3 regions of the Pseudothermotoga hypogea DSM 11164 genome follow, and region 1 is predicted to be linked to each of the others. Evidence: predicted binding sites of a transcription regulator. Region 1 holds the regulator's gene; each other region holds the start of a gene.
The links. The regulator HrcA, encoded in region 1, represses chaperone genes, less so after heat shock. The targets are predictions, from matches to a motif close to ATTAGCACTCNNANNNTNNGAGTGCTAAT.
Positions count from the first base shown of each region.

Region 2: AJ81_RS04320 (ATP-dependent Clp protease ATP-binding subunit) is a predicted target of HrcA. The motif match lies at 4,405-4,433, and genes of this name have one in related genera.
Region 3: groES (co-chaperone GroES) is a predicted target of HrcA. The motif match lies at 3,835-3,863, and genes of this name have one in related genera.

Region 1 covers NZ_CP007141.1:577,404-587,875, reverse strand. Annotated here, with positions in the region: gene AJ81_RS03050 (UDP-N-acetylmuramoyl-tripeptide--D-alanyl-D-alanine ligase) at 1-609, opposite strand, end outside; gene AJ81_RS03045 (UDP-N-acetylmuramoyl-L-alanyl-D-glutamate--2,6-diaminopimelate ligase) at 602-2,083, opposite strand; gene hrcA (heat-inducible transcriptional repressor HrcA) at 2,185-3,207, shown strand; gene AJ81_RS03035 (nucleotide exchange factor GrpE) at 3,204-3,743, shown strand; gene dnaJ (molecular chaperone DnaJ) at 3,727-4,842, shown strand; gene AJ81_RS03025 (DUF4912 domain-containing protein) at 4,988-5,650, shown strand; gene AJ81_RS03020 (glycoside hydrolase family 57 protein) at 5,650-7,254, shown strand; gene AJ81_RS03015 (2-oxoacid:acceptor oxidoreductase family protein) at 7,256-7,828, shown strand; gene porD (pyruvate synthase subunit PorD) at 7,821-8,123, shown strand; gene porA (pyruvate synthase subunit PorA) at 8,127-9,302, shown strand; gene AJ81_RS03000 (thiamine pyrophosphate-dependent enzyme) at 9,315-10,289, shown strand; gene AJ81_RS02995 (cysteine hydrolase family protein) at 10,318-10,472, shown strand, end outside.
Region 2 covers NZ_CP007141.1:841,508-851,979, reverse strand. Annotated here, with positions in the region: gene AJ81_RS04350 (hypothetical protein) at 1-75, shown strand, start outside; gene AJ81_RS04345 (hypothetical protein) at 95-358, opposite strand; gene AJ81_RS04340 (hypothetical protein) at 673-864, opposite strand; gene AJ81_RS04335 (FprA family A-type flavoprotein) at 870-2,066, opposite strand; gene AJ81_RS04330 (metallophosphoesterase family protein) at 2,113-2,871, opposite strand; gene AJ81_RS04325 (B12-binding domain-containing radical SAM protein) at 2,889-4,238, opposite strand; gene AJ81_RS04320 (ATP-dependent Clp protease ATP-binding subunit) at 4,455-6,836, shown strand; gene AJ81_RS04315 (hypothetical protein) at 6,935-7,390, opposite strand; gene AJ81_RS04310 (NADH:ubiquinone reductase (Na(+)-transporting) subunit F) at 7,405-8,511, opposite strand; gene AJ81_RS04305 (NADH:ubiquinone reductase (Na(+)-transporting) subunit E) at 8,516-9,106, opposite strand; gene AJ81_RS04300 (Rnf-Nqr domain containing protein) at 9,112-9,711, opposite strand; gene AJ81_RS04295 (FMN-binding protein) at 9,716-10,348, opposite strand; gene AJ81_RS04290 (RnfABCDGE type electron transport complex subunit D) at 10,345-10,472, opposite strand, start outside.
Region 3 covers NZ_CP007141.1:813,860-824,331, reverse strand. Annotated here, with positions in the region: gene AJ81_RS04195 (hypothetical protein) at 1-70, shown strand, start outside; gene AJ81_RS04190 (tetratricopeptide repeat protein) at 81-926, shown strand; gene AJ81_RS04185 (hypothetical protein) at 874-1,536, opposite strand; gene mreB (rod shape-determining protein) at 1,536-2,546, opposite strand; gene AJ81_RS04175 (hypothetical protein) at 2,596-2,796, opposite strand; gene AJ81_RS04170 (YitT family protein) at 2,810-3,700, opposite strand; gene groES (co-chaperone GroES) at 3,885-4,154, shown strand; gene groL (chaperonin GroEL) at 4,170-5,786, shown strand; gene AJ81_RS04155 (DUF429 domain-containing protein) at 5,829-6,491, opposite strand; gene AJ81_RS04150 (cupin domain-containing protein) at 6,488-6,820, opposite strand; gene aguA (agmatine deiminase) at 7,065-8,156, shown strand; gene AJ81_RS04140 (SDR family oxidoreductase) at 8,150-8,920, shown strand; gene AJ81_RS04135 (cupin domain-containing protein) at 9,492-9,809, shown strand; gene ltaE (low-specificity L-threonine aldolase) at 9,813-10,472, opposite strand, start outside.

The DNA of each region.
Region 1 (10,472 bases):
GATCCTTGGATCGCTGTGAACTATGGCGATGCCATCTTCTCTCATGTTCTCAACGATCTCCAACTTACCTCTGAGTATTTGTTCGTCTCCACCCGCCACACCCCTGTGTGCGGTGCCAACGTTCAAGAGGACGGAAACGTGGGGTCGAGCGATCCGGCACAGCGTGGATATATCCCCCGGTTTGTTCATCGCCATTTCCAAGATCGCGTACGGTTGACCGTGATAATCGTTCAGAATTGACAAAGGAAGGCCAATTTCCGTGTTGAGATTGCCTGGGTTTCTGAACGCGAGCTCCTTTCCAAGACAGTGATGTATCATCTCTTTTGTGGTCGTCTTGCCGTTCGAACCAGTTATACCGACGATTTGAGGATCATACATAGCAAGTTTTTGTGCTGCCATCTGTTGGAGAAAATACCTGGTGTCCTTCACGAGGTACAGTTTTTCTTTGGGCACGTCGACGTCTCGTTCCACGACAGCCAAGGACGCACCTTTTTCGAGTGCTTGGCGTACGTAAAGATGTCCGTCCGTCTTCTCTCCCTTGAGTGCGACAAAAACACAACCATCGAATGCTTCTCGAGAGTCAATCACAAACTTCGCATTCTCAAACATGCCTTCTTTCCCTCTGGTACTCCTGAACGATTATTTCTCTGGCCACGTCCGCATCTTTGAAGGGTATTTTTCTCTCGTCCGAGAAGATCTGATACTCTTCGTGCCCCCTCCCCGCGATGACGACCATATCTCCTCTGTTTGCAAGAGTGATGGCCGTTTCGATCGCTTCACGCCGATCCGGGATAACGAGGTACGCCGCCCCTGATGGCACACCGCTTTCAACTTCGTTGAGTATCTCGATGGGATCTTCACCCCTGGGATCGTCCGTCGTTATGATCGCAACGTCCGAGTATCGGCACACGATTTGAGCCATCATCGGCCTCTTACCTTTGTCCGCTTGTCCACCAGCCCCGAACACCGTGATGATCCTACCACTGGTCAAATGTCTCGCGGTGACCAGAGTTTTTTCCAGTGCGTCTGGACTGTGTGCGAAATCCACAACCACGTCTATCCCAAGCAGGGAAGCTTCGGGAATGAACTGGAAACGACCATCGACACCTTGGAAAGAAGCTATGGAAGCGGCAACGTCGTTTGGATCATAACCAAGTTCCACCAAACCGGCAAACACCAAAGTCGCGTTCATGGCGTTGTGGTAACCGGGGATCCTGATCCAGAGTTTGTACTTTCCTGCAGGGCACTCTATCTCAAACCTTGTCCCCCGTTTGCTGACCTCAAGGTTTTGAATCCGATAATGGCTCTGCCGGGAAATGCCATAGACGATTTTTCTCACCTTTTTGTTCAGCAGGTGCGAGTACTCATCACTTATCAATGCGATGCCATTCTCTTTGAGCAGATCAAATATGTGCAGTTTCGTCTGCGTGTACTCTTCGAAGGTTTGATGAAAGTCCAGATGATCCCTCGTTATGTTCGTGAGCGCGGCGATGTCAAATCTAACGGTTTCAACACGTTTTAGAGAAAGCGCATGTGAGGAAACTTCCATCACGAAGTGTGAACCAGCCTTATCGACAGTCTTACGCATTGCCCTGAGGATCTCGATGGCACCTGGCGTCGTGTTGTCATGATGGAACTTGGGCTCGCCGAGAATTTCATAATGAACGGTTCCGAGCAAACTGCCACGACTCGAAAAACTCTGCAACACATGGTGAAACAGATGAACACTCGTGGTCTTACCGTTGGTCCCTGTGACACCAATGGTAAGAAGCTTCTTGTAAGGCTTTTCAAAGAACGCGTCCGCCAGCATGGCCTCTGCGAGTCGCGTGTCGCTGACAATCAAATGGGGGATGCTACCGTTCAGGGGTCGTTCGGAAACGAGCAGGGAGGCTCCCTTGTTGTATATTTCCTGTGCTATCTCGTGTGAGTCGAACTTTCTACCCCTGTGGCACACAAACAGACAATTCGGTCTGACTTGACTCGAGTTGTTCACAATGTCGCTGATCCCATGATTCATGTTCCCGTCCAAATTGGCTACGACGAGTATGGGTCTCAGTGATTCGATCACTTTTTCAATGTGCATTGGATCACCTCTATGAAGATTCTAATACCACCTTGCAGTCTTGACAAGGACGACGAACTGTGCTATGCTGAAATTAGCACTCGAATGTCGAGAGTGATAATATGAGACGGGACGCGCGGGTCAACGAGAGGCAGAAGAAGATCCTTTACTGCGTGGTCAGGGAGTACATCATCACGAAAAAACCTGTGAGTTCGGAGCACGTCTTGAACGTGTCGAATCTTTCGTGCAGTGCTGCGACGGTCAGAAACGATTTGAGAAAGCTGGAGTATCTGGGTTATCTTTATCAACCGCATACCTCTGCTGGGAGAATCCCTACGGACAAAGGCTTCAGGTTTTACGTGGACGAAACCTTGAAGCTCGCCAAAGACTACGCGCAGAGGTCTCACCAGATAAACGTGCGCTATCCTCTGACGTACGGCGACATGGAAAGAATTCTTGAAGGAGCGGCGATCGCTTTGGCACGCATGACGAAAGGAGCCGTGGTGCTGGAAAAACCTGACACAGGCCGTTTGAAGATCCTGAGAGCTATCGTGACGCCGATCACAAAAAACCATTACTTGATTTCCGTTGTAACGGAACTGGGTCTCATGAAATTCATACCTTTCAGGAGTTTCACTGATGTGGATCATTCCATGCTTGAAAATCTGCTGAACAGATTGCTCAAAGGCAGAAGCATCGACAGCCTCACGGGCGAAGTGTTCGAAAGTGACTGGGACGAGTCCCTGATAGATTTGTCTGAACAGCTCATCAGTTCGTTGAAGGACGATTTGAGGAACAGCATGATAAAGTTCGGCCTCGACGTTCTCATAAGTGGTGAGACGTTCAACATAGACGAAATAAGGAATCTTTCGCGTTTCTTGTCTGACGACGGATTGTTGAAAGCTTTCATGGATAGAGTTCAGGAAGTCCCCGCAGTGTTTATAGGTAGTGAGCACGGTTTGCAGGGACTGGAAAGGTTCTCAATTTTCGTTGATTCTTATCGCAAGGAGAATGAGCCAATGGGTAAGATAGTTGTCGTGACGTCAAAGATCATCAAGTACGAGGAGATAATGAACGTCCTGACTTACGTCACCAGCAGGTTGACGGAGTACTTCACAGTGGTCACACGGGAGGTGGAAAGATGACTGAGAACGAAAAACTCAACGAGATGGTTGAGAATAAACCTGAAACGGTCGAGGAGGACCTGATCGAAAAGCTCACAAAAGAGAAGGAACAGCTCACAAAATATCTCAAGCAGCTGAAAGCCGAATTCGAGAATTTCAAGAAGGACACGCTCAGGGACAGAGAAATGATCCTCAAAAATGCAAACGAGTATCTTCTGACCAAACTCATCCCCGTGCTCGACGATCTCGAGCGCGCTTTCAATGCTGTTGAACAGGGTGCAACGTTTGAGGATTTCTACAAAGGGATGAAGTTGATCTACAAGAAGCTCTGGAAACTGCTCAACAACGAGGGATTTTTCAAAATAGAGGTCGGTCAAAAGTTCGATCCGTTCGAGCATGAAGCCGTTGAGAGAATCGAGACCAAAGAAAAGGAAGAATACGACGTGCTCGAAGTCGTTGAAAACGGATACAAGTATCATTCTAAGGTTCTAAAGCCAGCGAAGGTCAAGGTGGCTGTGAAACCTTCGAGAGGTGACAACGGTGCCCAGACAGTATAAAGATTACTACGCGATCCTCGGTGTTCCGAGGGACGCGTCTGAAGAGGAAATAAAGAAAGCGTACAAGAAGTTGATAAAACAATGGCATCCCGATCTGCACCCGGAGAACAAGAAACAAGCCGAGGAGAAATTCAAGGAGATCCAGGAAGCGTACGAGGTCCTGAGCGATCCACAAAAACGGGCCATGTACGACAGGTTCGGTTACGTTGGAGAACATGAGTTTTCACAGCAGACTTCGTCCACCACGTTCGAGGACATATTCAGAGATTTCGAAAGTTTCTTTGGCCGGGATGTCTTCGATATTTTCTTTGGCGATAGGGGTTCAACGCAAGAGGCCCAGAGGACGGCGAGGCGCAGAGCGGGTGAGGACATCAGTGTAACGGTCGAAATAGATTTCATAGAATCGCTCCTTGGTAAACAAATGCCCATAGAGTACGACAGGTACGAAGTATGTGACCACTGCCATGGCGATGGGATCGAGCCGGGGAGCGGTTATCAAACTTGTCCCAGGTGTCACGGTTCGGGGATACTGAGAGAGGAGAGAAGGAGCATCTTTGGTGTTTTTGTGAGCACGAGAACGTGTCCCACCTGCGGTGGAACTGGGCGTGTGGTCAAAGAGAGATGCCACATTTGTGGTGGCACCGGCAGGTTGAAGAAGAAAGTCAGAACGACAGTCAACATACCTGCGGGTGTTATGGATGGGACCAGACTCAAGATAGAGGCTGGAGGTAATGCGGGATATAACGGAGGACCTTACGGTGATCTCTACGTTATCGTCCATGTGCGACCGGACAGAAGATTCAAACGTCAAGATGACGACATATACACCGAGATCACGATAGACTATCTGCAGGCCATCCTTGGAACAACGGTGCGCATAGATTTGCCAGACGGAAGCTCTACGATGCTCAGAATACCCGCAGGTACACAACCTGGCACGGTGTTCAGGCTCAGGGGAGAAGGCGCTCCATCTCTGAGAACTGCGAAACGCGGAGACCTCTACGTCACGGTGAACGTGAAGATACCTGAACGGCTTTCCATGAAAGAAGCACAGTTACTGAGGGAAATAGCGAAGGAGAAGGGCATAGACGTTTCTTGAAAATTTTAGGTGATTTTTGGAAAATGTGACGATTGTGACCGTTTATACTCCGCAAGTGCGGAGTTTTTTTCTTTTTTCCCCGTTTTACAACGAGATGAGAACATGATAGAATAGTTTGTGAAAATTTCAAAAAGGGGGCAAGAACATGACCTGCGAAGAACTCGAAGTCTTCCTCTCAAAGAACCCCACTATTCAGGAAGCCAAGGCTCTTGCGAGGAAACTGGGCTTGAAGGTCAAGAAGCGGATGAAGAAAAGCGAGGTCCTCAAACTCCTTCAAGATTTTGCGAAATCGCTGGTTTCTCAAAAAAAGGAAGAAAAAGCCAGTCCGCCGCAAGAGATCCGTGAAAATGGACTGCCACAATCGTACGGTTCTGACAGGCTCGTGTTGCTCTCGGTCAACCCGAATCTGGTTTATGTATACTGGGATCTTTCGAGCGAAACTCTCTCAAAGCTTTCAGCACAGAAAGAGGTGTTGCTGCGGCTCTACGACGTGACCTACATCGTCTTCGATGGAACCAACGCCCATCGGATCTTCGAAGCGGGCGTTCATCTTTCGATGACGAGGAATTATTATTTCCACGTTCCGATGGCAAACGCCGATTACCTTGCTGAACTCGGTTTCAAGGCGGAAGGAAAGTTCGTTCCCGTTCTCAGATCCAACGTTGCACGCACCCCCTCGAACACACCTTCAACTTCTGTCCGCCAGAGATGGATCATCAAGGGCAAGCGTACTGTGAAGATTGGTGAACCTCCCTTGAAACCAGTTGAACGAATACACATATCGTCTCAAGTGGAGAGTGGTAGATGATGAACGGATACTTCTTGCTCGTGTTGCACACGCATCTTCCGTATGTGAACCATCCGAATCACGATCTCTATTTGGAAGAGAGATGGTACGTGGAAGCGGTCTTAGAATCCTACGTGCCGTTGCTGATGATGTTCGACCGGCTTCAAGAAAAGAAAGTACCGTTCAAGGTTACGATCTCACTCAGCCCTCCGCTGCTCGAAATGTTCAGAAACACAACACTCACCGAGAAACTGAAGAAATATGCTGAGAAACTCGTTGAGCTGTGTGAGAAAGAAATTGCAAGAGCGAACACGCAGCAAGAGAGAGATCTTGCGGGTTTCTACAGAGAAAGGTTTCTGGCGTGTTTGAATTACCTCGACTCGCTGAACGGCAACTTGGCGAATGGTTTCAAGAAACATGCCGAATTCGGTAATGTTCAGTTGATAACCTGCAACGCCACTCACGGTTTTCTCCCATTGATGCGTCATCAACCGTTCGCGGTCGACACTCAGATCAAAGTCGGTGTGGAGACCTTCAAACGCCATTTCGGTTTTGAGCCTAAGGGCATATGGCTGGCCGAATGTGGTTATCACTCGGGTCTCGATGAAACACTCAAAAAATACGGTGTGGAGTTCTTTTTCGTTGATTCACACGCATTCTGGTATGCGGATGAGCGACCATACTTCGATGTGTACAGACCCGTAATGACTCCTTCTGGTGTGTTCGCGTTTGCCAGGGATCCAGAGTCGAGCGAACAAGTGTGGAGCGCAACCTTGGGTTATCCGGGCGATGGAAGGTACAGAGAATTCTACAGGGATCTCGGATTTGATAGGGATTACGACTACATAAAACCCTACATAGACAAGAGCGGTGTGAGGGTGAACGTGGGTATAAAGTACCACAAGGTCACGTCGCGGGAAACACCACTCGAAAAAAAAGAGTTGTACAACCGTGATGAGGCACTCAGTGCTGCTAAGGAACACGCTCTGGATTTTCTGAACAAGAAAATCTCCCAGATAAATAGCTTGACTGACGTGTTCAATCAGCCTCCCGTCATCGTGGCACCGTTCGATACGGAGCTTTTCGGACATTGGTGGTTTGAGGGTCCTGAATTTCTCGAGAACTTTTTCGTTGAGGCTTCCAGATACAGACAGATCAAGTTCGCAACACCATCCGAGGTGCTGGAAAAGTTCGACAGCTTCCAGATCGTTACTCCCGCAGATTCTTCGTGGGGTAACGGAGGCTATTTCGATACCTGGTTGAATGGTAAAAACGACTGGATTCAGTTGCACTTAGTCGAGATCAGAGACAGGATGAAGAGGCTCGCCGAGACATATTTCGAGGAGAAGGACCCGCTGAAAACGAGGGTTCTCAACCAGATGCTGAGAGAACTGCTCCTGGCTGAATCGAGTGACTGGCCCTTCATCATGACTACGGGCACCAACGTTGAATACGCAGTTAACAGAATCAAAACTCATGTGAAACGCTTTTTAGACCTTGAGACACAACTTGTGAAGGATAATATAGATGGAGAGTTCCTTGCGAGGCTTGAGCAAGAAGACGACGTTTTTCCGTGGATTGAATTTCGATACTACGCAGCTTTTCAAACCCGGAAGGAGGGATAAGGTGCCTACAAAATATTTCGAAATCAGGTGGCATTCAAGGGCTGGCCAGGGTGCCAAGAGTGCGGCTCAGTTGGTGGCGGAGACGGTTCTCGACGAAGGTAAGTACGCTCAGGCTTTTCCAGAGTACGGTGCAGAAAGATCTGGAGCACCCATGAGGGCGTTCAACAGGATCAGTGAAGGCAAAATCAGGGTACACTACTCGGTCGAGAATCCCGATGTGGTTGTGGTCATCGATGACACTCTGCTCTCACCGACTATAGTTTCAGGGCTAAAGGAAGATGGAGTTCTCATAGTCAACACGAAACACTCCTTTGACTTTGTGAGGAAGAAGACGAATTTCAACGGAAAAGTATGCATTGTGAACGCTACGGACATAGCGTTGCAGGAAATCAAAAGAGGTGTTCCCAACACGGTCATGATCGGCACGCTCGCACGTGTTACAGGATTGGTGAACCTTGAAGTGGTGGAGAAGAAGATCAGAGAGATGTTCGAACGGAAGCTTCCAGAAGAAATGATTCAGGCGAACATCAGGGCGCTCAGACGCGGCTACGAGGAGGTGCAGTGCAGTGGCTGAGTTGAAAAAATGGCATGAGTTGCCTATAGCGGGCTTGATAGTGGAACCAGGAACTGCACGAAAGTATAGAACCGGTGATTGGCGTGTCAAGAGACCCGTATACGATAGATCCAAGTGCATAGATTGTATGTTCTGCTGGTTCTATTGTCCTGATCAAGCGATCATCCAGGAAAAAGGTGTAATGAAAGGAATCGACTATTTTTACTGCAAGGGCTGTGGTGTGTGTGCGAACGTCTGTCCAAAGTCCGCCATCGAGATGCGCCCGGAGACAGAGTTCGTAGGAAAGGAGGACTGAGCGATGGAAACGAAGAATTTAATGGCTATAACTGGAGCAGAAGCAGCGGCGTACGCGATGAAGCAGATAGAGCCAGACGTCGTTGCGGCCTACCCGATCACTCCTCAGACGCCCATCGTGGAATACTTTGCCAAGTACGTTGCCGACGGCGAAGTTCGAACTGAGATGATACCCGTCGAAAGTGAGCATTCAGCGATGAGCGCCGTCGTTGGAGCCGCTGCTGCTGGCGCAAGGGCAATGACTGCGACGAGTGCTCAAGGACTGGCTTTAATGAGCGAGATAGTTTATATTGCCTCTTCTTTGAGACTGCCCATCGTTATGGGCCTGGTGAACAGGGCGCTCAGTGCACCCATAAACATACACTGCGATCACAGTGATGCGATGATGGTGAGAGATTCGGGTTGGATCCAGCTCTTCTGTGAGGATGCTCAGGAGGTCTACGATCTGACGATTCTCGCGGTTCGTCTCGCCGAGCACGACGACGTGAGACTGCCTGTCATGGTTAACCAAGATGGGTTCATCATCTCGCACGGGGTGGAGCCCGTTGAAGTCCTGCCGGATGATGTGGTCAAGAAATTCGTTGGCGAGTTGAAACCCATCTATCCGTTACTTGACACCGACCATCCCGTGACCTACGGTGCACTGGACCTGTACGATTACTACTTCGAGCACAAGAGACAGCAAATAGAGGCAATGAAACACGCCTACAGGGTATTTCCACAGATAGCCGAGGAGTTCTACAAGATCAGCGGTCGAAAGTACGATTACGTTGAACCGTACAGGATGGAAGATGCCGAGTACGTCATGGTTGCTCTGGGATCTTCCAACGGAACGATCAAGGATGTTGTTGACGAGATGAGGAGCGAGGGCAAAAAGGTTGGACTCTTGAAGATATGGATGTTCAGACCCTTCCCGAAGCCGGAAATTCAGAGGTATCTGACGGCGCGGAAGGCAGTTGTGGTGCTCGACAGGGCCGCATCTTTCGGCGCGGAAGCCCCGCTCTACGAGGCTGTGAAGTCAGCCCTTTACGAAGTCGCCGTGAGGCCGTTGATGGGCTCGTTCGTGTACGGTCTTGGAGGAAGAGACCTCAAGCCGGAGCACGTCAGATACGCGTTCGAGAGGGCCATGGCACTCGATTTGGTTGCCGACCGAGAAGAGTATCTCGGCCTGAGAGAGTGAGGAGGTGATGACATGCCTTTGACAATGAAGAAACTGGCAGAGGTTTTCACAGATAGAGAAACAGGTTTGACTCAAGGACATAGAATGTGTCCTGGTTGCGCCGCACCGATGACTGTGAAGATTGTGCTCATGGTCGCTAAAGCTTTGGGTTATGAGCCGGTCATAGGTTTCGCCACAGGTTGTATGGAGGTTTCCTCCACCATATTTCCATTCACCTCGTGGAGCGTGCCTTACATACACAACGCTTTCGAGAACGTTGCAGCCACCATCAGTGGTGTGGAGACAGCTTACAGGGCGTTGAAGAAGGCCGGAAAGATTCCTTCGGACAAGAAGTACGCGTTCATTGCTTTCGGTGGGGACGGCGGTACGTACGACATAGGTTTGCAGGCACTCTCTGGAGCTTTGGAAAGAGGACACAAAATGTTGTACGTTCTGTACGACAACGAAGGTTACATGAACACGGGTAACCAGCGTTCAGGATCCACGCCTCCCGGTGCCGACACCACAACGGCGCCCGTTGGTAAAGCCGTTGCTGGTAAACTTCAGTTGAAGAAAAACATCGTTGAGATAGTCGCCGCACACGAGAATGTGTACGCCGCCACCGTTACTCCTGGAGAACCCATGGATTTCATAAACAAAGTGGAGAAAGCCTTGCAGTTCGACGGGCCAGCCTTTATAGCCTCTTTGAGCCCGTGCGTGAGATTCTGGAGAATAGACGAGAACAAATCTGTTGATATAACAAAGCTTGCAGTTCAAACCAAATACTGGCCTTTGTACGAGGTTGAGAGGGGTGTTTACAGAGTCACCAGAAAACCCACGAGCTTCAAACCGGTTGCCGAGTTCGTCAAAGCACAGGGTAGGTTCAGGCTCTTGCTACAGAGACCTGACGCTGAACAAATAATAAACGAACTTCAGAACTACGTTGACAGACGCTGGGAAAGGTTGCTCGCGTTTGAGGAGGCCACGAAGGACAAGCCAGTGAGATGACGGTCCCACCGAAGGCGGGTGGTGTGCCGTGCGTGCTTTATTGTTGATCGATTTGCAGAGAGATTTTGTGGAACCAGGTGGGGCACTGTATTTCCCGGGTGCGGAGTCTGTGCTCCCACCTGTTCTGGACCTGGTCAAAAAATACAGGGAGCAAAGCCTGCCGATCATCACCACGCAGGACTG
Region 2 (10,472 bases), 260 kb from region 1:
GAACTGTGTGATAAGCTGAACAAACTACCCGGAGTGAAAGCAGACTACATGGAACTTTCCTTCGATGAAGAATGACCCCCCGCAAGGGGGGTTTTCACCATTTCAACATGACTCTTTCGACGATCGGGTCGAGAATCACGTAGCGTTTTGAACCGTTTTCGATGCGTTCCTCAAGGTACGAATACTTCACGAGTGATTTGATCAGCTTTGGCAACGTTGTGTCGTTTATAGAGATCGAATTCATAAGGAAGTACTTCTTGATCTTGGAGTAGGTGTCCATTCTGTGAGCCACAGCTTCAAGGACGATGCGATAATTGGGAGATTTTCTGAAAAGTTCATTCAGCTCACTTTCAACCATCTTTTCGGCTATCTCAAATGTTTGTGTGAGTGTTCTGTCATAGTCACCGATCTGCGAGAGTGTAAAGGTGTGTGTCTTGCGAAGAGGTGGCCTTCACATTGGCCTCGCCTTTTGTTTTTCGAATAAATCTTCGGCGAGACGATCGAGGCTCAGTGGAAACCATTTTTGGCTTCAGGGAAAAGAACGCGCCAAACCCCAGTTTGGTTACCAAACCCAGGTTTGGTTCTATGGAAATATCATAGCACATCTTGAAGCGCCGAGTTTTCAAGATGAATTCTCAATCTTTGAGCTTTTCCTCCACATTCGTACGTTTTTCATGTTTTCGAAGATCCCGACTTCGACGATCTTTCCGTTTTTGTAGGAGGCCTCGATCCATCTTCCATTATGTAGTGGCTCATCGTGGGTTTTGTGTGGTATGCCAAGTTCTCTTTCTCGACGATCGTCACTTCGTGGTGTTCCGCGAGGTTTTTCGCGAGTTCAACCCATCCCCCCACGGCGATCTTCACTCGTATCACTCCAGTTCTTTGAGAAGTTGCTCGATGGCCTGTTCGATCTTTGCTTCTTCGATCTTGCCACCTTTCGTTTCGACGAAGGAGACGAACTTGAACTTGGAGTCTTTCAAGAGCTTCTTCACTGTCAGTTCCACAGACGCTGCCCAGCCGTGGACACCGAAGAAGATGGCGGTTTTTTCGTAGTTGGCCTTGTCCAAGATCTCGTATAGAACGTACCTCATCTTTGGATGAATGTCTGCCTCGTACGTTGAGACACCGAAGACGAGTGCGGCGCTGCTTGGAATGTCCTTCAAGATCTCGCTCTCGAAAGGCTGATCCTCGTCCAAGAATTTGTAGACGATTGTACTGAAACCTTTGGCCTGCAGGATCTCAACCACTCTCTTCATAATTCTATCGACAAAACCATACATTGAATCGTAGATGACGCAGATCTTTTTCGGTTCAGCAACACCGTTCGCCACGTTCAGATAGTGTTGTAAGAGTTTTTGAGGTTCTCTTTTCCATATCAATCCGTGCCCAGGCAGTATCGCTTTTATCTCAAGTGTGGATAACTTTTTCGCACCTTCGATGATGTAGTTTTTGTAGTGTCCTATCACGTTGACGATGTACTTCGTGACGTACGGTAAGTATTCTTCAACGATCTTTTCGTTCGAATCATCGATGATCGGTGGAAGAGAATAACCACCCCCAACGTCGCAACCGAAGAGAATGCCGTCCACGTGTGTGACCATCGCGTCTGGCCAATGGAGCCAAGGAGTCATGACGAATTTGAACTTTCTGCCGGCGATTTCTATTTCTTGATTGTCCGAAACCACTTCGACATTGGTTATACCGTAGAAAGATTCAAGAAGTCTTTTACCGAAGCTGGAGGCGATGACCTTGGCTCTGTTCTCGTTGAGCTTCAAAGTCTCAGGCAGTGTTCCGCTGTGGTCTGGTTCGGTGTGGTTCACGATGATGTGCGTGATCTGCTTTGGGTCTATCAAACTGGACAGAGCTTTGAGAAACTCGTCTGTGTAGTTCTTCTTCCAACCGTCGATCAAGATGTTCGCACCGTTCAACTTGACAAGATAGGCGTTGTAACTTATGCCTTCGGGAATATCCCAAACTGCTTCGAAATACTTAATGTGATCGTCGTCTATTCTCAGGATGTGAACCTCAGGATCTGTGAAGATTCTTTCTGTCCAAATCTTTGGCACGCTCAACACCTCCGAAGAAGAAGACTTCAACTTTTTTATACCACATTCACAGGAAGAAGTTGACCTTCCCCGGGCCCATATCGAAGGTTTGACCCAACGCGAGGACTGTGGCGAGTTCCATCGGCAAGTTGTTCTTCGCGATCTTTTCGATGGTCCTCTTCACATCGTAGGGAACTCTCACGATCTGAGCCTGAACTGTTCCTTTCTTGACTTCGACGATCATATATGAAGCTCTGGGATCAGCATCTTTTGGCCTTCCCACGCTGCCGGGGTTCAACACGAGTTTTCCAAAGACCCACTTGACCATGGGAATGTGCGTGTGACCGTTCACGATGATATCCTCACTCGTGGATTGAGCGATCTTTTGAAGTCTGTCTGGATCGATCTGCGGTGTGACGTACTCTAAAAGTTCATCCAGGGGACTTCCGTGCACCAAGAGAAACTTGACGTTCTCCACTTCGAACGAGAGTCTTCGTGGAAGTTTTTTGAGAAAATCCTTCGTCTCTTGGGATGTGTGTTCTATGGTCCAGTTGAGTGAGACATCTCCAACTTCTGTTTCTCTTCCTGGAGAATAACTACAACCACAGCTTTGTTTGGAGTATCCAACCGCATCGTCGTAGTTTCCCATGATGGTTTTGATGTTCTTTTTCTTGATCTCTTGAACCACATTTTCTGGATCTGGTCCATAACCGACCAGATCGCCGAGGCAGAAGATCTCATCGACACCCTTTTTGCCTATGTCTTCCAAGACTGCGTTCAACGCTTCCAAGTTTGCATGAACATCTCCCAAGAACGCCAAACGCACAGTTTCACCTCCGAGCTTCAAGTCTCGCCAAAGCGAAGATCGTAGCTTTCGTCTTTTCCTCGGTTTTTCAAGAGTTTCAAAAGAAAAGGAATGCCACGCGTGAAGATCATTCTCGGTGAAGTGTAGACACAATAATAAGCCTTAACGAAAAGCTTTTTCAGCTCAGATGGAGAAAAATTTGGATGTTCGAAGACCAAGTGGGTGCCATCGTACAAGGAGAAGTTCTTGGACAAGATCTTACTTTTGAGTCTTTCGTAGAGTCTTGTTCCAGGATAAGGAGTCAAAATCGAAAATTGCACGATCGATGCCTTCAGTTTCTTGGCTAACTGAACGGTTTTCATGATCGATTCCTTTGTGTCGCTGAGCGCGCCGATGACAAAACTTGCGAACACATCGATCTTGTACTTCTTCAAGAGCTTGATGACCTCGAATGCGATCGAACTCGACAATCCTTTCTTGTATTCTTTCAAGACCTTGTCCTCAGCGCTCTCAAAACCAATGAAGAGCATCTTGCAACCGGACTTCGACATCGCTTCGAGTAGATCTTCTCTGTTCAGAAGTTCATCTGCTCGTGCAAACGCCCACCAACGGAAGTTGAGGTTCCTTTTCAGCATTCCTTCACACAGTTCGATCGTTTTCTTCGCATTCAGCGTGAAGTTGTCGTCGAAGAAGATCACCGAGCCGTAATCCATCTTTTTGATGAGCTCGAGTTCCTCCAGCACGTTTTCCACACTTCTCTCTCTGATCCGGCGGCCCATGAACTGAGAGGCGCTGCAGAATTCGCAGTCGAACGGACAACCACGCGAGGTGATCATGCTCGTTGCTGGTTGACCACAGAACTTTGTCTTGTAGAGCTTCACATTTTCTCTGTCCGGAAATGGCAATTCGTCGAGGCTCTGCACAAATTCAGGTGGTCTGGCAAAAACTTCACCTTCCGACAGATAGGCCAGACCACCTATTTGGGGATGTGGTTCTCCACGCTCAAGCGATTCGATCAACTGCAGAAAAGTGCGTTCTCCTTCCCCCAGAACAACGTAGTCACATATTCCTTCTTTAAGTATGCTCTCGTACTCGGCGGTCGCGTGAGGTCCACCGAGCACCGTGATCACTCCATGATTTTTTGCTCTCAGTGCGATTTGTTTTGCGAGTGGGAACCTCGGTGTGTCGACTGAGATACCGACAACATCGAAGTCTGAATAGTCGAATTTTTGCCAGTCGAAAGGCTGAACGTTCATGTCGATGAGCGTCACGGGATGGTTCGCACGTTTCAAAACGGAACTGATGTACATCAATCCGAGCGGTGGATAGATTGCTCCGAGTCTGAAATAGTAACCCTTGTGCGCTGGGTTGATCAGAAGAACCTTCATGTTGAATCCTCCCTTGCTGCTATTATATAAGTTAGCAAGGCGAGCGCAGAGATGAAAATCCAATTGAACCTTCCCCGCTTCGATGGAGAAATGGCCCAGCTTGTCCTTCGTAGATCGTGTTTTCACATGTGTGTCACTCTTATGTTTATATACTGTCACTTGTATGTTTAGCGCTCGTAAGAATACTCTGCTAAATTATGCTTCGGAGGTGTCATCATGAGGAATCTCAACGAAAAGATGAGGGAGATTTTCGAGAAAACCATTGAGAATATCAAGGATAGCAATCAGAACTTGCTCAAGCCTGAGCACGTTCTTCTTCAGATCCTGTACGATGGCAACAACGAAGCGGCGAAGTTGCTCGAGGAACTGGGAATCGACACGAACAAGATCACCGAAGAACTTGAAGAAAGCGTCGAATCACAGTACGGCATATACTACGGTTTCTCAGATCAAGTTTACGTTTCCAGTGAGCTTTCGTACGTTCTGGAGCTCGCAAGACGTGAGGCGAGGTTGTTCAACCAAAAGGACGTCGGACCTTTGCACTTTTTGCTTGGCCTTCTCAGAGAAGGCAGATCACAGGCTGCTCAGATCTTGAGGAAACACGGTGTTGATTACGAAAAACTTTTGCAGAAGGCTAAGGAAAAGAGCGAGGAACTCGCTGCTGAAGGTTCTTCGTTGAACCTCTATGCGACGGACTTGACCAAGATGGCCAAGGAAGGAAAGATCGGTCCCATCATAGGTCGAGACAAAGAGGTGGAGCGAGTCATAGAGATCTTGATGAGGAAGACGAAGAACAACCCGATCCTCATAGGCGATCCCGGTGTGGGAAAGACGGCCATCGTTGAAGGGCTCGCCCAGAGGATCGTCGAAGGAAAAGTACCTGAGCAGTTGAAGAACTTCAGGATACTCATGCTTGATCTTGGAAGGATGCTCGCTGGTACCAAGTACAGGGGAGAGTTCGAAGAGAGGTTGAAATCGTTTCTCGACGAACTCATGAAACAGAAAGAGAACACGATTCTGTTCATAGACGAAATCCACACCTTGGTTGGTGCCGGTGCGGCTGAGGGAGCGATTGACGCTGCGAACATGATGAAACCAGCACTCGCGCGTGGTGACATAAGAGTCATAGGTGCCACGACGGTCGACGAGTACAGAAAACACATCGAGAAGGACAAAGCGCTCGCCAGAAGGTTCCAACCCGTTTTGGTCAAGGAACCTTCGATAGAGGAAACGATCGAGATCCTGAAGGGCTTGAAGAAGACCTACGAGGATCACCACAAGGTGAAGATAGATAACGAAGCGATCGAGGCCGCGGCGAAGCTCTCTTCGAGGTACATCACCGACAGGTTCTTACCAGACAAGGCGATCGACTTGATCGATGAAGCGGCTGCAAGAGTGAAGATGGCTTCGACCAAGCAGGGGAAGGACGAGAAAAAGATTCGTGAAATGGAAAAGAAGATGAAAGAACTCGAAGAAAAGATCGACGAGTACACCGTCAAATCCATGTACAAAGAGGCTGCGGAACTCAAGAAAGAACTGTTCAAGTTGAAGAGCGAACATGATTCTTTGACGAGTGGCAAACCCACCGTCACCGCCGAGAAGATCGCTGAGATCGTGGAGTCCTGGACGGGGGTTCCCGTGTCAAAGATGCTGGAGTCCGAGAAAGAGAGGTTGCTCAAGCTGGAAGAGATCATCCACGAGAGGTTGGTCGACCAAGAGGAAGCCGTCAGCGTCGTCGCAGATGCCATAAGGAAGGCCAGAGCGGGGATCAAGGACCCCAACAGGCCAGTCGGAACTTTCCTGTTCCTGGGGCCGACAGGTGTGGGTAAGACCGAGCTCGCCAAGACTTTGGCAGAGGTGCTGTTTGGGACCGAGAGTGCGTTGATCAGGATCGACATGACTGAGTACATGGAGAAACACAGCGTTTCGAGGCTCATAGGAGCACCACCGGGATACGTCGGCTACGAAGAGGGAGGTCAACTCACCGAGGCAGTGCGCAGAAGGCCGTACTCCGTGGTCCTGATGGACGAGATCGAGAAGGCCCACCCGGATGTGTTCAATGTCCTTTTACAGATCATGGACGATGGAAGATTGACAGATTCGAAAGGAAACGTGGTCGATTTCAGAAACACCATAGTTATCATGACGAGCAACATCGCGAGCGATTTGATACTTGAATACGTCAGGCAAGGTAAGAGGTTCGAAGAACTCGAGGAACGTGTGCGTGAGGAATTGAAACGCTACTTCAGACCGGAGTTCATAAACAGGTTGGATCACGTGATCGTGTTCAAGCCTTTGACGAAGGAGCACATGAAGCAGATCGTCGAGATAATGATCAAGAAGCTCGGTTCGAGGTTGAAGGACAAGAAGATCGAACTCGTCATAACCGAACAGGCCAAGGAGTACCTCGCGGAGAGGGGACACGATCCGATCTTCGGTGCAAGACCACTCAGAAGGCTCATCGAAAGAGAGATTGAAACACCGCTCGCGAAGTTGATCATCGCGGGCGAGGTGAAAGAAGGTCAAACTGTTCGAGTGGATTACAGAGACGGTGAACTGAAGCTGGAAGTCGCCAGAGAATTGGTCAAAAAGCAATGAAGAGGAGCGTAAGCTCCTCTTTTTTTATATGAACTCGACCAGCTGTGACAGTTTCTTACTCTTGATTGCTTGCGCCGAGACGAATGCAACAAAGCAGTTCACATCTCCAAAATCCTCTTGGCGGCTTCTGGATCGATCCTGAAAGGTGAACCTCTGCCTTGGTAAAAGCCGTGTTCTCTTATTAAGTGGATCGAAAGATAAGAGAAGATCAATCTTTCGTTGATCTTCTTGTTTTCGACGATCACGTAGTTTTTTGGATACAGTCCGGGATCACCGAACGGGCACGGCATGTACCCTCTCACATCATCCACGTACACGGCGAAGTGTTCGTCGACAGTTACCCAACTTCCAGTGGCATGTTTGGCTTTTTCATAGAAATATTGCAGCCTATCGGCTATCTTTTGGTGCGTGAGCCCGAGCGCGGTCACCTTTTTGTCGTCTTCGTCGAGTATATCGATGAGTTTTCGATCGTCCGTCCCCAGAAAGCCATAACTGCTTATCACACCGGGTTTCATTCTCTCTTGCACTTTTTCCAAATCAGGGGTTTGCTTCACATCTTTCCCCCCCTTCATGCGAATTTGTCGTAGAAGATCTTTTCCTCTTTGAGACCGAACTTTTTCAAAACTTCGATCGAGGCGTTTATCATGCCGGGGCTTCCACAAAGATAAGCTTCAACTTGATCTGGAGAGAATCTGTCAAGGTATCTTTCTACCACCTGCGGGATGAGGCCAACCTCACCTTCCCAGTTGTCTTCGGGCTTAGGTTCTGACAGAGCAGGTATGAAATGAAAGCTCGGATAAAGTTTCTCCAAATTTTTGAAGAAATCGACATAGAAGAGATCTCTCTTCGATCTTGCTCCGAAGAAGAAATAAGTTTCCCTCTCTATTTTCTTTTCGTACATATCGAGTATGATGGATCTTATGGGTGCCATGCCCGATCCACCAGCTATGGCGATGATCTTGGAGTTGGATTCTCTCAAGTAGAACTCGCCGAACGGGCCGATGAACTTCAGCTCTTCACCAACTTTGAGATGTTCGTGGATGTAGGTTGTAGCCAAGCCACCTGGAACTTTTCTTATGATCAGTTCTATTCTGTCTTTCACCGATGGTTGTGAAGACATCGAATAAGCCCTCATGATTGGCTCTTTCACATCACCGTAGGGAGGTATGATCAGCTGGATGTACTGACCCGCCTTGAATTCTATGGTTGGGGGATCGATCAACTTGAGAGTTATCTCCTTTATATCGTACGTTAGATCCACGATTTTTTCGACCTTCGCTCGATACTCGTTTATTTGGAACAGATGCTCTGGCAACCAAACTTTTATCGCCTTCTTCACTTTCACTTGACAGGAGAGTCTAACGTTCTGTGCGACTTCGTCTTTTGAAAGGTACGGTGCCTCGGTGGGTAGGATGGGACCAACGTCGCTCAAAACCTTCACTTTGCACAAGCCACAGCTTCCCTTGCCACCACAAGCAGATGGGACGAATATTTTGCCTTCGGCGAGTGAACTGAGCAGAGACGAGCCACCCTTCACTTTGAATTTCTTTTTCCCATCGTTCACATCTATCTCGACTTCCCCATAGTTGTTTATGAACTTGTCGGCGAGTACGACTAAACCGGTTAAAGAGACCGACACAGCCGATAGAACGAGTATCGTTGCGAGCAATCTCATCACCTCACTGAAGTTTGAAAACACCAGAGAATCCTATGAACGCCAGGGCCATGATACCTATGATGATCAAGGTTATCCCAGCTCCCCTCAAAGGCACCGGTATGTCCTGTTCTCTTAGCCTCATCCTTATGGCTGCAAGGGCAACGATTGCAAGCCACCAACCCACACCTGAGCCGAGACCAAAGAAGATGGACTGAATGAGTCCATAGTTTCTGACCACCATGAACAGAGCGATCCCCAAAATTGCGCAATTCACAGTGATCAAAGGCAAGAAGATCCCAAGGTTCATGTAAAGCGTTGGTGAAAATCTGTCTATGGCCATTTCGAGCACTTGAACGAACGCAGCTATGACGATTATGAAAACTATGTATGTGAGGTACTCCAAGCCGAACGGTACCAAGAGGTTGTGGTACACAACGTGGTTTATCGCTGTGGTCACAGTCATGACGAAAATCACAGCCATTCCCAAACCGTTCGCGGTCTTGATCTCTTTTGAAACCGATATGAAAGAACACATTCCCAGAAAGTATGACAAGACCATGTTCCCAGTGAAAATCGAACCTAAGAAAAGAACGAATGGGCTGATCTCACCCATGGACCTCACCTCTTCTTGATCATCATGGCTTTGAAGATCCAAAGAATGACCGCCAAGACGAAGAAGGCGCTCGCTGGCATCACCATGATCGTCCAGTTCACGAAGTTTTCCCCGAAGATCCTGAATCCAAACAGAGAACCAAAACCAAGGATCTCTCTTATGGTCGCCACGATCAAGAGTATGAGAGAATAACCAAGTCCAGATCCCAGCCCATCGAGGAAGGACATCATTGGGGAGTTGGCGAGTGCGTAGGCCTCCGTCCTACCCATGACTATGCAATTGGTGATGATCAAGCCCACGTACGGCCCCAAGGCCACGGATATCTCCGGCAAGTAAGCCTTCAAGAAAAGGTCAAAGATGATCACGTAAAAGGCTATGGAGAAAACTTCCACTATCATGCGCACCTTTCTCGGTATCATCCTTCGCATCAAAGAAACGCTCAAGGACGACAAAGAAGTGGTCATCGTCAAGCCGATGCACATGATCAAAGTGTTCAAGAGTTTGTTCGTCACCGCCAAGGTCGAGCATATGCCGAGTATTTGGACGATCACGGGATTTTCAAAGAAAATCGTTCTTCTGAATATGTTGCCAACTTTTTCGTTCATTCTCTCACCTTCCGTAACGATCCATCAAGATCGGTTTCCACTGCTTTATTGCCTCGTTCACCAGTCTTTCAACAGCCTTCGATGTCCCCGTTGCACCGGTGATGGCATCCACCGTTGGATCTTCTGGATCGTAGTTGCCAGGTTTGGCGACGTTGGTGGCGAAAGTCAGATAAGGATAAGAGGAGGCCAACTTCTTCCTGGAAAACTGTTTCTTGAACCAATTCTCGTCGATCCTTCCACCGAGTCCAGGCGTTTCAGAATGTCTCACGAAGGAGATTCCAGCCAGTCTCTCGAAAGATTCATCGAGCGCGATCACTGCCAAAATTAGACCCCAGAGGCCACTTCCGGTGTACTCGAAGGCATAAATGCGACGCCCATCCACGCTTGTCAAGTAGACCCTTCTACCGTCGAATTCGTCGATCTGTATCTTCTCTCTGAAAGTTTTCTCTATCTCTCTCAAGTCCATTTCGTCAACATTCATTCCAACGGCTTCCAAAATCGCTTTCGCACGGATCGCGGTGAGATTCACTTCAATTCGTTCTTTGGTGAATGAACTCACAAAACCAAGGACACTTGACAGAACCAACGAAAGCACGACCATGAACAAGATGGTGTAAACGGCCGATTCTTTCTTCATTTTGCCACCACCTTCTTCTGGCTCAAGAGATCCAACAGCGGTGCGAACATGTTCGCAATCAAAATGGCGAACATGGCACTTTCAACGAAGGCGGAAAACGTTCTTAGGATTATCGTCAAAGAAC
Region 3 (10,472 bases), 240 kb from region 1:
CATCGCTGTTGGAGCCGACAAGATCTACGTACTATCGCAGTCACGCGTGGAGGTGTATAAACTGAAGTGAGGGATGATTGATGAGGTACGCGGTGGTTCTGCTGGTTTTGGTTTCGATTCTGGCTTTTTCGAACGCTCTGGAATACTACAAATCCGCTTTGAATGCTTACACACAAGGCGATTACGGACGGGCGCTGGAATGGTTCGAAACGGCGTTGAAGCTGGAGCCGAGAATAGAATCGTACGATCCGCTGGTGAAACTGAGAATGGGCGTGTGCGCATACATGATCAGGGATTACACGAAGGCCAGAGCTTATCTGGAACCCTACGAATCGAGCAACGCCGTGGCGGCGAGTATCCTCAAAGCGATACGTGAAGGTTCGAAGGCCAACGAAGAATGGTTGGAATGGTTGAGAGCGAGGATTCCACCTCCAACTACCACACAACCACAAGCTACAAAAAAAAGCACGTCTCTGTTCCTCGTCATTGGGGTCTTCATTATAAGTTTTGCCGCAACCTTCCTGTTATTGAGACTGATGAAGAGGGCAAAGAAAGTCGGCACTGAAGAAGGAGAACTCACAGCGGAAGAAAGACTCGAACGCCAGCTCCAGAGCATCGATGTGGTTTCGAAAGATCTGGAACAGGGTAAGAGAGTTATCGATTTTGAGGCGGACGAAGAACTGCGGAAGCTCGAGGCTCAGATCGAGAGTATAGTTCAAGAGATAATTTCTAAAGAGTCTAAAGAGGGAGAGAGGAAGGAGTCGGAAACTCTGGTTGGAGAAGATCCGTTCTCCGTGCTGAGGAAGATGGAGGAAAAGGAGCAGTACAGCGAAGAAGACGCCAAGCTTCTGTCTCAGATCATGCAACAGCTGGTCAATAACCCGGAAGATAACACAAGCGAGTCGGGCGAACAGGATCGATCTTGACTAAGAAAAAATCTCCCTGTCTGCCAACGACCGTTCCGAGCTTATCGCAGTTCATCTCTCTCAGAAGTTTTCCATTCGTGAAGTTCTCGGAAACCCTCACCGTGAAACCCGTCACGTCCACATCTTCGTAGATCTTCAATCTCGTTCCACCAGAGATTTCGCCTTCTATAGTCACCTGGCTCGATTCTACACTCACCTGCATTGAGAACAGAGCAGAGTCCCACGGTTCGATCCAGCACACATGGTCACTCACGTATCGAACGATTCCGACAAAACGATTGTTCATCGCATCTATCGCAATGTCGCCGGCTTTCGCCCGTCCCGTTGCGATCAAATAGTTCTGCCTTAGGCCAAGGACGGTGTTGGACTGTTCGAAAGTGACGTCGTTGATCTTTACGACGGTCTGTTGCTCGGCGACGTTGAAAACGAGCACGATCGCTTCTTTGAGCTTGTGAAGTGTGTATCTCAAAGCATTCGCGGGGTAAACGGCGATGTGAACGAAGCGAAAAAGAAACCTCGCCGGCTTCGCCTGAAAGACGGCATTCAGTGCAAAGATGGTCGTAAAGATCAACATATAGGCGATGAAAAGGTTCACTTGACGGTTGCTCATCAGTCTACCTGCTGAAGCTTCTTCAGAATGTCGACTTTGTCGAGGACTTTGCCCGCGCCGATCGCAACACTGCTCATGGGATCTTCGGCTCTGACCACTTTGATTCCGGTTTCTTTTTCTATGAGCTTGTCCATGCCCCTAGTGAGTGAACCGCCTCCACTCGTGACTATACCCCTCTCGACGATGTCCGTGACCAGTTCGGGTGGGGTTTTCTCGAGCGTGGTTTTGATCGCGTCGATGATGGCGTTCACAGGCACCATCAAGGCTTCCCTGACCTCACCACCTCTTATGGTGATCCTTCGAGGCAGTCCTGTCGACAGATCTATACCAGTAACGATCGTTTCCAGACCGTCATACTCGGGAGATGGGAAGACGTTCCCTATTTCTATCTTTATCCTTTCGCCCGTTCTTTCACCGATGGCCACTCGGTACGTTTCACGAACGTACTGAACGATGGCCTCGTCCATTTCGTCTCCAGCTATCCTTATCGATTCCCACACCACGATGCTGCCGAGCGATATTACGGCAACTTCTGTCGTTCCACCACCGATGTCGACGATCATGTTCCCGTTGGGTTCTTCGACGTCGAGCCCGAGCCCGATCGCGCTCGCCATGGGTTCTTCTATCAAAAACACTCTGGCTGCACCTGCCTCCAGACCCGCCTCCAGTATCGCCCTCTTTTCAACATCGGTGATGCCTATGGGAACACCTATGACGACCCTCGGTTTGAAAAAAGCGATGGACGTCCTCGTCTTGCCTATGAAGTATTTGAGCATCGCCAGCGCCACATCGTAGTCGGCTATCACTCCATCTCTCAGGGGTCTCACAGCGACGATCGAAGCGGGGGTCTTTCCAAGCATCATCTTCGCTTCGAGACCGACTTTGATGACTTCACCCGTGTCGGCGTTCATCGCCACGACTGAAGGTTCGTTTATAACGATACCCTTGCCCTTCATGTACACGAGCGTGTTCGCAGTACCAAGGTCTATTCCGAGATCTCTTCTCACCACAATGCGCACCGTCCTTTTCACCGTACTAAAATGATTTTATCACGATGTTTCAGGCGAAGTACGCGGTGAGAAAAGAAAGCCCATACAGAACAGCTGTTATCAACAAAGCTTTCCAGCCTCTTCTGTTGTGACCTTTCATCTTCTCATCCTCTTTGTTCTTCATGGCCTTCAAGCCGAGCTCGAAGCTTATTATGGCAAACAGTAAAACGATGGAACCAGCGTAGAACAGGATATTGGAAAATGTCCTCAAGCTTTCACTCCCCTCAGAACACGTTTCCTATGTTCTGGAAACCTTCACCGATCACGTGTCGAGCCTCGCTTATTATTATGAACGCACTCTTATCGAGTTTCCGAATGAAGGATACAAGTTCTCCAAGTTCCCTCCTCCTAAGGACAATGAGCAATATCTTTCTGTCCTTGCCAGTGTAGGCACCTTTAGCTTCTATGTACGTCGCGCCCCTGTGCAGCTCGTTCAGAACGAAGCTGGCGATTTCTCGATGTTTTTCCGAAATTACCAAAACTTGCGTCGAAGATTCGATGCCCTTCAGAACAAAGTCTATCATCATTCCGTTCACCATTATAGCCAGGATGGCGTACATACCGAGTTTGGAACCCATGACTGCGCCGGCGAACACCGCTATGAACAGATCGACGATCAACAGTGTGGTACCCATAGGTGCGGCGAAGAATCTGTTGAAGATGCGTGCAATGATGTCAGTACCACCTGTGGAAGCGTTCTGCGTGAAAGTGAGCGCCATGCCAACGGCGGTGATGATGTCTCCGAAAAGAACAGCGATGATCAGATCTTCCGTGTATCTGGGGATCGGAACTATCCTGTCGAAAAAATCTATCATGAAGTTGAGAAGGAAGGTGCAATATATAGTTTTCACACTGAAGTCTCTGCCCATCGTGATGAAACCGATGAGAAACAGCGTGGCGTTTATGATGTACATCCAGACGCCCACAGGAAATCCCACGAGCCTGTTCAGAACGATCGCAAGACCACTTGCGCCACCTGCGGCAATGAAGTTTGGGATCAAGAACGAAACTACTCCAACGGCGGTGATGATTACACCGATCGTGGCCAGCACGTACTCTTTTACGATGTACTTTCTGCTCACATTCTCACCTCCACATTGAACAAATTTTACCATTGAAGTGATAGTTTTCGAGAGAAAATGGGGCTATCTGGTGCATATTTCGGAATAATTGGCATTATTCGCGAATATTCAGCGATAAAGTCCATAAATCGCCTCTTGATTTGTAAACCAAAGTGGTGTATTCTATAATTAGCACTCAATGATATTGAGTGATAAAATTTGAAAGGAGGTCGTGCCCATGAAGGTTGTACCGCTTGGTGAAAGACTCTTGATCAAGCCCATCAAGGAGGAGAAGAAAACTGAAGGTGGGATTGTTCTGCCCGATTCGGCCAAGGAAAAACCTATGAAGGCTGAGGTCATCGCAGTTGGAGAAAAGGTTGACAACATCGATGTGAAACCCGGCGATAAGGTCATCTACTCCAAGTACGCAGGTACGGAAATCAAGATTGACGATGTCGACTACATCATAATTGATGCCAACGATATACTGGCGAAAATCGAAGGTTGAGAGGAGGGAGAAACCATGCCCAAACTGTTGAAGTTCAATGAGGAAGCTCGCAGAGCGCTCGAAAGAGGAGTTAACAAAGTTGCCGATGCTGTGAGGATCACGCTTGGGCCAAAGGGCAGGAACGTCGTAATCGAAAAGAGCTGGGGTTCTCCAACCATCACGAACGATGGAGTCTCGATCGCTAAGGAGATAGAACTTGAGGACAAGTTCGAAAACTTGGGAGCCCAACTCGTCAAGGAAGTCGCTTCCAAGACCAACGACGTCGCCGGTGACGGTACGACCACTGCCACGGTGCTGGCACAGGCGATGATCAGAGAAGGTTTGAAGAACGTTGCTGCAGGTGCTAACCCAATACTTCTCAAGCGTGGAATTGACAAGGCCACCGAAGCGGTTGCCAAGTTCATCAAGGATAACGCGAAGAAACTCTCGGGTAGAGAAGACATAGCGCACGTCGCATCCATAAGTGCGAACAACCCGGAGATCGGGGAACTGATCGCAGAGGCCATGGACAAAGTGGGAGAAGATGGAGTCATCACAGTCGAGGATTCCAAGACGCTCGAGACCTACGTTGAGTTCACAGAAGGTATGCAGTTCGACAGAGGCTACATATCACCTTACTTCGTCACCGATGCGGAAAAGATGGAAGTCGAATTGAAAGAACCGTTCATACTGATCACCGACAAGAAGCTCAGTGCCGTGAGACCTTTGATACCGATTTTGGAAAAAGTTGCGCAGACCGGTAAACCCATCCTCGTCATTGCAGAAGACGTCGAAGGTGAAGCGTTGACGACTTTGGTTCTAAACAAGCTCAAGGGCACACTCATGGCCTGCGCTGTCAAGGCACCCGGTTTCGGTGACAGGAGAAAGGCCATGCTCCAGGACATCGCTATACTGACCGGTGGAACCGTGATAAGCGACGAGCTTGGCATAAACCTCGAAGATGTCACGCTCGAGGATCTCGGTAGGGCTGATCTGGTAAGGGTCAAGAAGGACGACACGATCATCATCGGTGGCAAGGGTAAGCCTGAGGAGATCAAGAAGAGGATCGCGCAGATCAAATCTCAGATTGAGCAAACGACATCGGAATACGAGAAGGAGACATTGCAGGAAAGGATGGCGAAGCTCGCCGGTGGAGTAGCCGTCATAAAAGTTGGAGCTGCGACGGAGACCGAACTGAAGGAGAAGAAACACAGGATCGAGGACGCTCTGAGCGCGACGAGGGCTGCTGTCGAGGAAGGCATCGTTCCCGGTGGTGGAGTGACGCTGTTGAGGGCCAGAAAAGTTGTAGAGGAAGTCATGAGCAAACTCGACGGTGACGAAAAGATCGGAGCTTCGATCGTGTACAAAGCTCTCGAGGCACCCATCAGGCAGATCGCCGAGAATGCAGGTTACGACGGTGCAGTTATCGTGGAGCGAGTTCTGAGCTCGAAAGACTTCAGCCATGGTTTCGATGCACTCAAGGGCGAATACGTCGACATGTTCAAAGCTGGAATCATAGACCCAGCGAAGGTCACAAGGAGCGCACTGCAGAACGCTGCATCGATCGCGGGTATGTTGTTGACAACGGAAGCGCTCGTTGTCGAGAAACCCGAAGAGAAGAAAGAAACGCCATCGATGCCACCAGAATACTGATCGATAGACACGAAGAGGAGGGCCACCCCGCCCTCCTCTTTTTTATTCGCGAAAGCTATCCAGTGCCAGCATGATTCCAGTTTCCTCGTCACCGAACGTTAGGTAAGACTTTTCTCTTGCGAGCGCCACGGTCAAACCACAGACCAGCGAATCTAAGAAATCTTCGTAGGCCTTGAGGTTGTCCTTCGGTATGCAAAAACTGTCCGGTATTTCAACAAAGTTTTTGAGTTTTCCTTCCAACCAGCGAAGCTTTTTAAATCTTTCTTTCGCCTTGACTCTTTTGTAGTGGAATACCTTCATATCGTTGAACAGCACCATGATCGTTGCGTGGGGATAAACTTCGAAGATGTTGCCAGATTCGAAGCTGTAACCAATCTGATTCAAGCGCTCATACAGCAGTTCGGGAAAGAAGAAAGGATACCTCTTCTTGTTCACTGGATAGAGCGAAAGACCGAACCTCGCAAAGTGTTTGAGAAACTCTCTTTCGTTCGGTCTGTGACAAGATTCGTTCGTGACGATCAAAGGTGCATCGACTCCAACGACGCTGTTCGGATGTGTTCTCAACGGCTCTAAGATCTCATCTATCTTCTCGCTGTAGACGAAGTCAACGAGGTGCAAGCCTCTGTCCAATACCGTGACAGCCGTGGGGTACTTGCCCGTCCAAGAAGGATCGATACCAGAGAAAAATTCGAAATCTCTTTTCAAACTTCCCCTTCCTTCGGTACCACGCAGATGAAGGAGGACGGGCCTTCGAAAACGTTGACGAACTGGTGCAACTCGTTGGGTGATACGTAAACGAAGTGTCCTTTTTCAACGATCGTTTCGCCATTATCGCATACCACTTTCAGTCTACCTTCGACCACGAAAACTTCATGTTCCCAGGGATGAGAATGAAGAGGCGTGGATGCGTTGGATTGGAGCGTGAACAACCTCATGACAAATGTGGGGGCTTCGTCTTTGCTTATGAAAACTCTCTTCAGGACCTCTCCATTCAAGAGTTCTTGCGGTTCAATCTCGTTCATGTGTTTGATCATCACAGCTATCCCTCCCAAGATATTTTAACGGTTGCTGGTGGGGAGGTCGAGAATTGGTAGAATAAAGAAGAAAACAAAAAATAAGGGCGATCTTTCGATCGCCCAAGAACAGTTTTATCAGTGTATCTATGTCGTCAAAGGAGGGTGGGGGGTCTTGCCCTGGTTCCATAACTTAGACGATACAGTTTCGGGGTAGGTTCAGGTTGAACTTGTAAATTGATTGTGAACTGGGGAGTGATCCACTGTGAACGTGCTGAGAAGTGTCCCACGAGTCGATGGTTTCAGAATGCCTGCGGAGTTTGAACCGCACGCGAAGTGCTGGATGATCTGGCCAGAAAGGCCCGACAACTGGAGATGTGGTGCGAAACCTGCTCAGGAGGCTTACGTGAAGGTCGCCGAAGCGATCAGTCAGTTCGAAAAAGTCACGATGTGTGTTTCTCACGAACAATACTTCAACGCGAGATCGAGACTATCACCGCGCGTGAGGGTGGTTGAGCTCTCGAGCAACGACGCATGGATGCGCGATATCGGGCCAACGTTCGTCGTGAATGACGAGGGTGTTGTTCGAGCGGTGCGCTGGAAATTCAACGCGTGGGGTGGGCTTTACTTTCCCTGGGACAAGGATGAACTCGTATCACTGAAGGTGGCAGACATTGAAGAGCTGGATTGCTACGAAGCACCGATGGTTCTTGAAGGTGGTTCGATCGACGTCGACGGTGAGGGCACTCTCATAACGACGGAGGAATGCCTTTTGAACCCGAACAGGAACCCAGATCTTTCGAAAGAGCAGATAGAGCAGATACTCAAAGACTATCTTGGAGTGGATAAAATCATCTGGTTGAAGCGTGGTGTGTACAACGATGAAACGAGTGGACATGTGGACAACCTGTGCAGGTTCGTAAAACCCGCAGAAGTGGTCCTCACCTGGACCGATGACAAGAGTGACCCACAATACGAAATAAGCAGAGAAAACTATGAGATACTGTTGAAAGAAACAGATGCGAAGGGTAGAAGATTGAAGATTCATTTGATCCACCAACCGACGCCGCAGTATGTGACGGAGGAAGAGGCAAGCGGTGTTGATCTTTCCGAGAAGACGCATAGAAGGCCTGCTGGATACAGACTTTCAGCTTCTTATGTGAACTTCTACATTGCAAACGGCGGTGTCATCGTTCCAATCTACAACGATCCAAACGACGAACTGGCTCTCAAGAAATTCAAAGAGATATTCCCAGAAAAGAAAGTCGTGGGTGTGTATGCGAGAGAGATACTGCTTGGGGGAGGAGCGATCCACTGTATAACTCAGCAACAACCCTTGGGGGTGAGGAAATGCTGAAGGACAAGGTGGCAATCGTGACCGGTGGTGGCCAAGGTATAGGTGCCGCGATAGCTCAGTTGTTCTGTGAGAACGGTGCAAGGGTGGTGATCGCCGAGATAGACGAAGAGGCTGGCATCGAGCGTGAGGAAATTCTGGAATCGAAAGGTTACGAGGCGACGTTCATTAGGACTGACGTTTCTGGCGAAGAGTCAGTCAGGCGGATGGTCGAACAGACCGTCCAGCTCTACGGTGGTGTGGACATTCTGGTGAATAACGCGGCGATAAGTTCTACAAAGAACATCTTTGAAAGAACTTTGGAGGAATGGGAGAGAGTCATCAGGGTGAATCTCACAGGACCTTACATTTGCGCACGTTACTGTGCCGAGCAGATGATCAAGAGAAACGGAGGAGTCATTATCAACATCGCCAGCACGAGGGCGTTCATGTCAGAACCAAACACGGAACCTTACTCGGCGTCGAAGGGAGGCGTCGTCGCACTGACGCACTCTCTGGCGATCAGCTTAGCTAAGTACAGAATCAGAGTCGTGTGCATCAGTCCAGGATGGATTGAAACATCGAGATGGAAAAAAGCTTCTCTGAGAAGTGAACCACAGCTTAGAGCCATTGACCATGAACAACACCCTGTTGGCCGGGTCGGTGATCCTCTGGACATAGCCAATTTGTGCGTCTTCTTGGCAGACGATGAGAAAGCTGGTTTCATAACGGGTGTCAACTTCACGGTCGATGGTGGCATGACGGTGAAGATGATTTATGTAGAATGAAAGACGCTGTCTCAGTGTGGACGTTCAAGACTTGTCAGAACACAAGATTGTAGCTCGCTCCAGATGGCATCTTTCACAGTTTGAGACGACTGAGTTTAGCTTTTGGAGAAGAAGATCGGCGAACATAGTTTTTCATCGTCCGTATATTTTTGTATGGGACAAGAGGGCGCGCCGACCAGGATCCTGGGAGAGTGGAAACGTGCATTGGGATAGGTCTACCCCGTCAAGGACACGGCGTGAATTTCACCTTTGATCTCGATACTCTGCGTTTGGTTGACCTCTTTGTGAAGTTCACTGTCTCTGAGAAATCTCCGTGGAGTCGATGAGGCCGAGAATTTACGGAACTCAAGTTGGAGAAAGAATAAATTGAGGTCTTCAATCTTGCACACCTTCCAAAGCGAATGAAAAAGACAAGAGAAAGGAGCGGTTCAATGCTCCTGCGCGAGAAGAGAGAGTGATTTGAGAAACTTCGTACATGAAAGATCGAACGGCGGGCGAACGCCCGCTTTTTGTTTTGTTTCAATCGATCTTTCAAATTATGGTACGCTCGTCGTTGGGAGGGTGCGAACGAATGCAAATTGAAAGATCAAGCGGAAGGCTTTCAGAACTGGTTCAGTATCAAAACGGTTCGATCGTGAGCAGAACGATCATTGATAAGAAGACTGGGACTGTTACGATCTTCGCCTTCGACAAATCTCAACGCCTCTCGGAACACACCGCACCGTTCGACGCTCTGGTGTACGTTCTGGATGGTGAGTGTGAGATCAAGATATCCGGTCAATCTTACCATCTCAAGGCGGGAGACTTCATCGTCATGCCAGCGAACGAACCACATGCGGTGAGCGCCTTGGAGAAATTCAAAATGTTGTTGGTGATGATCAAGTCTTGAGTTTCAAAGTCTGAATTCTTTGAACAACTTTTCAAACACGTCTAACGCTCTCAGTATATCGCTCCTCGAAACGTCGTTGTGCGTCACGAGCCGTATCGACGAGTCTGAGAAAGCGACGGCGAGGACGCCTCTTTCTTTCATCGTTTTCAATAGCTGGTGTGCGTCGACTCTCAAATTGTCTGTCCTCAGGATCACCATGTTGGTTTCGACTTCCTCTGGGTTGACCATATAGCCAATCTCTCTCAGTTTCAGTGCAAGGAATTTTGCGTTTTCATGGTCTTGCTTCAATCGGTCAACCATCTTGGTCAAAGCGACGATCCCGGCCGCAGCTAAAACACCCGCCTGCCTCATACCACCTCCGAGTATTTTCCTCGCCTTTCTTGCCCTTTCTATGAACTGTTTGCTCCCCACCACGATCGACCCGACGGGTGCACAGAGACCTTTGGAAAGGCAGAACATCAGAGAGTCTGCGTACTTGGCGTACTCTTTGACTGAAACGTTCGAAGCGATCGCGGCGTTGAAAATCCTCGCACCATCGACGTGGACGTTTATTCCATGCTCCTTGGCGATCTCGTAGATCGCTTTGAAGTTTTCGATGGGAACCACTCTACCACCCGACCTGTTGTGGGTGTTCTCTATGCTTATCAAGGAAGTTCTCGGAAA